One region of the Lysinibacillus sp. EB106-09-02-XG168 genome, then DNA from elsewhere that is predicted to be linked to it. Evidence: predicted binding sites of a transcription regulator. Region 1 holds the regulator's gene; each other region holds the start of a gene.

Region 1 (2,276 bases):
CTTTGTGTCTCTTTTTCTGTACTCACACGGCAATAGACAACAGCCGATTGTTGTTTTGTTATCATTTTACATTTCTCGCAATTTCAATTGAATTTATAGGATGGGGTTGGTCGTCACCCACTACTGGAATCACTAGAGAATTACCTGCAATAATTCGTACGTTCGATAATTCATTTTCTGCCTTAACAAGCTTAATCCAATCATCCGACTTCATTTTACCACGGTATTGTTCGGCTAACGACCATAAGCTATCACCATGCTCGATTTCAATTTCTGCGTATGTAACATCGCCTGGATCTGTTATAAAAAGATATGCTGTAAATAGTAGACAAGCTCCTAATAAAATTGTAATATGTGGATTTTTTTCAAACCAGTTCATGTGTATAACCCCTTTTCGAGAATGTTTGTTCGGAATATATGTTCTTATATTAATGCGAACAAACGTTTTTGTCAAACACTTTTCGAACCTATGTTTGCTTAAGTGTTCGCATTCTGCTATACTACATAATAAGTAGAATGATTAGAAAAAAGAGGTGAGCAATCATGAAAAAAGTTTCGAAAAGACAAGAGGCCATATTAGATTTCATTAAAGAAGAGGTACGCGCAAAGGGGTATCCGCCATCTGTACGTGAGATTGGTGAAGCAGTTGGACTTGCTTCAAGCTCTACGGTTCATGGACATTTAGCTCGTTTGGAGCAAAAAGGCTTAATTCGACGCGATCCAACTAAACCACGTGCCATTGAAATTCTAGAGCCAGAGGATTCTATTCAAAAGCAACATGTTATACATGTACCACTTGTGGGGAAAGTTACTGCGGGTTCTCCGATAACTGCTGTTGAAAATATCGATGAATATTTCCCGCTACTGGATATTTATGGTACAAGTGAAGATCAGTTATTTATGCTAGAAATTATGGGCGAATCAATGATTGAAGCTGGCATTTTAGACGGAGATTTAGTTATTGTTAAACAAAAATCAACAGCTGATAATGGTGATATTGTCGTAGCAATGACTGAAGAGAATGAAGCAACTGTAAAGCGTTTCTTTAAGGAAAAAAGTCATTTCCGTTTACAGCCTGAGAACGCAACAATGGAGCCCATTATCGTAGACCAAGTTTCTATTTTGGGGCATGTTGTAGGTCTTTATCGTCGTGTTCATTAAAAGTATCTCAATAGCAACGTACAAAAAGAGGATTTTATGTTCGCAAATGGGCATATACCTCTTTTTCTTATTTTTTGAGTACCATTTTATACACTAAAAAAGAACCCACTTATATGGATTCTTCCCTCTAGCAATGTCTTTAGTTTAATTTCCGTCTTAAGCCATGTAATGCTTATCCAGTTTTATGCCTCTACCTTGAATTTCAAACTCGCCTTTACAAATGCAGTGAATAATTTTTTTGATGCTTCATCTCCAGCAATAGCTAGCTCTTCAGGATGCCATTGTACTGCTAGACAAAATGGTAAATCTTCGTGTACTACGGCTTCAACGATACCATCACTTGATTTGGCTGCCACTTTCAATTTTTCTGCTGCTACGTTTATTGCCTGATGATGAAATGAATTCACCGCAATTTTTTCTTCCTCGATAATCGCTGTTAATAATGTATCCGGTGTTAGATGAACATGATGTGTAACAACGCCACGTGCCGCTTGTTGCGTATGCTTTATTAATTTTTTACTATGATATTCACTATCAATATCCTGATAGAGTGTGCCTCCAAACGCAACATTCAGCATTTGAATCCCTCGACAAATTCCGAAAATCGGCATTTGCCGAATAGAGGCCGCTTCAATCAAGGAAAGTTCTATTGAATCCCTTTCCGGGTGAATCTTTCCTAACTTTGGTGTAGGTTCTGCACTAAAAAGAAATGGATGTACATCATGTCCGCCCGAAAGTAATAATCCGTCCGTCAACGATAAAATTTGTGCTATGTCCTCTTCAACTCCAAGCGGAATTATAAGAGGTACACCCCCAGCTTCAATTATACTTTTGCTATAAGCAGCATTTACTCTTGAGGACAAATCATCCTCCGCAAAGGCTGTTATTCCGATAATTGGTTTCATCTTATCCCCTCCATGATCTTTATCTAGCATTTACTACCTATAAAAGCTTGAAGACTATTAATCATCGAAAGACTCCCCCACTGATTAATTACCAAAATCCAAGATACCAATTCATCAACGCATCCCCATAGAAATAGATAATAATAGCAGCTAAGGCAATAGAAGGTCCGAATGGTATAGGCGTTTTCCTTCCCTGTCCGCGTACTTTTA
Region 2 (2,276 bases), 1.3 Mb from region 1:
TAGAAAATTAGAGAAAAATGAGCCATTAATTATAGACAAATCAGACTCGTCCTTAATTGATTCTTTAAAAGATATAGAAGCTGAAAAAAAGTTAGATCAAGTAGAAGAAAATTGTATGAGTAGCTTTATAACTGGTGATTTATTAAAACAAGCTATCTACACTTTAACTAAACGACAACAAAAAATACTGTATTTCTATTATGCATTAAAGCTTAGTGATATTGAAATTGCAACTAGATACAATGTATCACAACAAGCAATTTCCAAAAGTCGTAAACAGGCAATTTCGAAGTTGAAAAAGTTCATAGTAACAAGGAGATAATTTGATGAAAAATAAAAATTTTGAAGAGCAAGAAATAGAAGAAATTATTACAATAATTGAACCGATGATTAATTATGCCTTATTACAAACAAGTCCAAAGCATAGAGAGGAATTAAAGCAACATTTGTATGAACTGTCTCTAAAATCCTTGGCTAAAGTCAAATTTAATGAACCGAAAGGACTATTTATCAATTAATAAAATAAATATTTCTTCTGAGTTAAGATATTGTATAATAATTTTAACATCTAGATTCCCAGAAAAAGGAGAGTTTTGTATGAAAGCTAAAGGTATTTTAAAAGGAATTACTATAGGTATTTTTTGTTCAATTTTTATTCCATACCTTTTTTCTAGTGTAGGGAATACTTTAGCAGGAGGTCGTATAAGCTACTGGGGAGAAAGTTGGTTATATATAGCATTTTCTATTCCCATGATTCTATCCATGGCCATAATAGGATATTATCTATCTACTCAAAAGAATATCCCAAATAAAAAAATGTGGTGGATTAGTTTCTTTGTAACTTTAATTGTCAGCTTATTTACTGGCACATTGGGTATTTTAATTAGTGAAATGGTATTGCGCGGTAACTTAAATACATTTAATCTAGAAGATTCAATGATATGGGGCGTCATTTATAGTATTGTATTTCTTCCAATAACTGTACCTTCAGGGAAGCTTATTTTAAATTCTTTGCAATATTGGATTCAAAAACCTTCAGTTTAAAAAGTATATAATATCAAGACCAAGATGAAATTAATTATTTTGGTCTTTTTTGAGCCATATAAGTGATGTAGAAGATACAACAATGAGGTACTTTATGGGGGACCCCACCGAAAAAGTAGGCTCTATGACAAACGGAGAGGCTTTAGGATTGCTGATATCAGTAGTGAAACGCACAATATAATCAATTAACTATGACCAGGTAATCACAAATTTTTGTGAGCCTGGTCATTTTTTTATTGCTAAAAACAGAACGTTAGTTCTATAATATATACAAACAAACGTTCTGTTTATAAAAGGAGAATTAACATGGCTACTAAGACAAAAACACCAACAAAAAAGAAAGAACCTAAACACTTAGACCGTGATGAGTTTGAATTAGAGGAAATAGCATATACATTAACTGAATCGATGCAAGAATCAAAGAACAAAGTATTTTCAGTTTACAAAAAAGATGAACAGTTAACAGGTATGGTCACGAAAATGGATGCAAACACTAAATTAATACATATCAAAGATAAATACATGGATATTCATAAAGTGCATTTCTTAGATATTTTAAACGTATCAGAATGTGATTATTAATGGAGAGTGATTTGTATGTTGCATGACCGAAATAATATTAAGTGGACATCAATGATGTTGCCAGAACATCTTGTAGAGTTAAAAAAGTGGAAAGAAGAGCAATTTTACGATAAAAAAAGAGAATTAACTGAGTGGGAACTAGAGGAGTTACAGCAAACAATCCACCGTGTAACTGTAATGAAAAAACTTGTAACACTTACTTTGTGGGATAATAACCACCTACATGATGAGACAGGTTTAATTACTGCAACAGATACAAATAAGAAAGAATTGCTGTTGGAAACCGAAACGGCTATTAAAAGAATAACAATTGATAAAATCCAAAATGCGAAATTGGTGGATACTGATGATTAAACCTGAGGACCGTGAAATACAAGACAATTCTTCTCTTGAAAAGTTAAAAATGGCCAAAGTGGGGTAGCACCAACAAAACGCGAATTTCGTACGCTAAGCAAATTGCAACCTAAAAAAAGTCGATTCGTGAACGCTAAGGAACCGACTTTTTAATTTGGGTGTTTTTGCCCATCCCCTCGAAATGGGGGAGGGCAAAAACAAATTATGAAAAAACCTTATAAATAAGCGTTTTGAGTTACTTTTTTGAAATTGACATGTTTCAAATGCTTTTAAGTTGTATTTTTGAAACGGGAAAT
Region 3 (2,276 bases), 870 kb from region 1:
TGAAATTGAAGTAGATGGAGAGATAGTACTGAATAATTTGAGGGTTAAACGAAAATAGAGCGATTAAAACATCGCTCAAAAAAACTCAGAATATCCTAAATTCATTGGCACAACCCAAACGTAAAAAGTAGCTAATGCCACACAAACTAAAAGGGATTTATAAATTTTGCTGGGGAGTAGTTTTTCAAAGATTGACTAAAAAACAACAATACATCCAATTTCAACTGCCATTAGTATTATTACTGGCAGTATGATATGTAACATACTTAATCCACTAGACGCAAAAGCTTTTAATAAGCACATACAATTACCTCATTACCACGATTAAAATTTTACATAACCCTCATCGCTGTCTATGTCAAGAAAATAAAATTCCTGAACTCCATGTTCTTCCTGAAAATATTTCTTTATCATTTCTATATCTTCTCCAAAAAAGGGTAAGGACTAGAAAAAAAGAGATTTTATATTTTAATTCTTCATATATTTTTCCATTAAATATTTCATCGTTAAACTGAATATCAATATTGTGACCACTATAGGCTATGTCATGTGTTCCATCTTCTTTCAGCCCACATTTGTCTTCAAACGGGATAAACTTAATTTTATAAGTTCTTTCATTTATAGTTAGTGTTTCCATGTTGCGTTAACTCCTTTGTGAAATTATGTACATATTGCATTTTAATAGAAATTTTTAATCAAGTACATGAAAATTTTACTGCTTGTAAAAGAGAACGTTTGTGCGTAAAATAAAGAAGGGAACAAAAGTTCTTTTTTGAAAGGTGGAACTGGTATGAAAGAACAACTGATAAAAGAAATGCAACGTAATCAATTTTTAAATATGATGTACTTATGTACTTAGCTAAAGACGGCAAAGTCTCTAAAAGGCGTATAAAAGTCATTAAAATTGTTGGTAATTCGTTTCAAGCTTACTGTTTCAGTAAACAGGCAAAGCGTACATTTATGATTGATAGTGTGTTGGCAGTTGTTCCAATCGTCCACAAGGAGCGCTCGGTAGTATGATAAGTTTTGAACAAAGGAGACTAATGCACAAATATGTGGTTTATGATATGGCTGTTCAGTCGTTACAGCGTGATTATAAAGTGATTGAAAACCTTAAATTGAGCAAAGTATATTTGCCAATCCTTGATAAGCTTTTAGACGACATTTCACAAGAATGTTACAACTCTAAAAGGCTGTTGGCCAAAGATAAAATTAGAGTCGTGAAGTGGGTAAAGGTCGATGAAAACTTTAGTGATTTAATTATCGCCACCGCTGGCGAGGATCAAGTATTTACTTATGCTAATATGGCACTTAAAACGCAGGTTGAAAATTTATTATTAAGTCACCAAAATAAATGACCAGGCGCTCATGAAATGTGAGTACCTGGTCATTATTATTTATAAAAGCCTCTCTAAATTGGAGTGATGGCAGCAACGGTGATTTGCTTGGGAAGGTTAAAGAAAACTGGAATTCTATTTATTCAGCAATTAAGTCACCGATAACCAAAGCAAAGGATGCTGTAAAAAAAGCAATCGATGCTATAAAGGGATTCTTTAAATTTGAAGATAGCTTAATGGCTATTCTTGGTTTATTTTGTGTTCTGTTCTGTATTTTTATTGGTAGTGAAATTATTCATAAGTAATACAATTAAAATAACTAAGCCTTTTAACATTGTGCTTAAAATACCAGGTTCCATCAATTGATTCAACGTTATACTGAAGCCGATTATTATGACTACACCCAGAATGGTCTTTATCCATGGATTCATTTTGTTACCTCTTTTGTATGTATTTATTTACATTTTATTGGAGTAAAACGATAAAGTAAATGGAAAATCTTTATAAAAAATATGGATGTAATGTAATTAAAAACAGTAGAATAAATAATAATAAAACCCATTTTTTAAGTGTGTAACAAGTGTTTAACAAACCAAGCCTCGTTACACAAAAAAGTCACTAAAATCACGAAAAAGTCACATTTCCCCCGAAAACGCATGAAATCGGGCAAAAGGCAAGTCTTTGTACATTCGTGAAAAACCTTGCTATAATAACATTTGCGAATACATATGAAAGAGGGTAAAAGCATGAACGCTTACGATGAATATATGAAACAGGTAGTGAAGCCAATGCGCGAGGAGTTAGTGGAGGCTGGATTTACGGAGCTTACGACGGCTGATGCGGTAAATGAATTTATGGCAGATGCGAAGGGGACTTCGTTGGTTGTGATTAACTCGGTTTGTGGATGTGCGGCTGGATTGGCGCGTCCCGCTGCTCGTG

What was found. The regulator LexA, encoded in region 1, represses DNA repair genes until DNA is damaged. The targets are predictions, from matches to a motif close to CGAACATATGTTCG.
Region 2: AC3WSO_RS13575 (YolD-like family protein) is a predicted target of LexA. The motif match lies at 1,316-1,329, and genes of this name have one in related genera.
Region 3: AC3WSO_RS11325 (YhjD family protein) is a predicted target of LexA. The motif match lies at 729-742, and genes of this name have one in related genera.

Annotation. Positions count from the first base shown of each region.
Region 1 covers NZ_JBYTDN010000003.1:1,272,793-1,275,068, reverse strand. Annotated here, with positions in the region: gene AC3WSO_RS06895 (YneB family resolvase-like protein) at 1-65, opposite strand, end outside; gene yneA (cell division suppressor protein YneA) at 62-379, opposite strand; gene lexA (transcriptional repressor LexA) at 544-1,161, shown strand; gene AC3WSO_RS06880 (gamma-glutamyl-gamma-aminobutyrate hydrolase family protein) at 1,344-2,066, opposite strand; gene AC3WSO_RS06875 (prepilin peptidase) at 2,155-2,276, opposite strand, start outside.
Region 2 covers NZ_JBYTDN010000003.1:2,593,887-2,596,162, reverse strand. Annotated here, with positions in the region: gene AC3WSO_RS13590 (sigma-70 family RNA polymerase sigma factor) at 1-322, shown strand, start outside; gene AC3WSO_RS13585 (hypothetical protein) at 327-518, shown strand; gene AC3WSO_RS13580 (hypothetical protein) at 598-1,044, shown strand; gene AC3WSO_RS13575 (YolD-like family protein) at 1,351-1,626, shown strand; gene AC3WSO_RS13570 (YolD-like family protein) at 1,642-1,980, shown strand.
Region 3 covers NZ_JBYTDN010000003.1:2,147,229-2,149,504, forward strand. Annotated here, with positions in the region: gene AC3WSO_RS11320 (hypothetical protein) at 359-637, opposite strand; gene AC3WSO_RS11325 (YhjD family protein) at 1,017-1,358, shown strand; gene AC3WSO_RS11330 (hypothetical protein) at 1,376-1,642, shown strand; gene AC3WSO_RS11335 (BrxA/BrxB family bacilliredoxin) at 2,084-2,276, shown strand, end outside.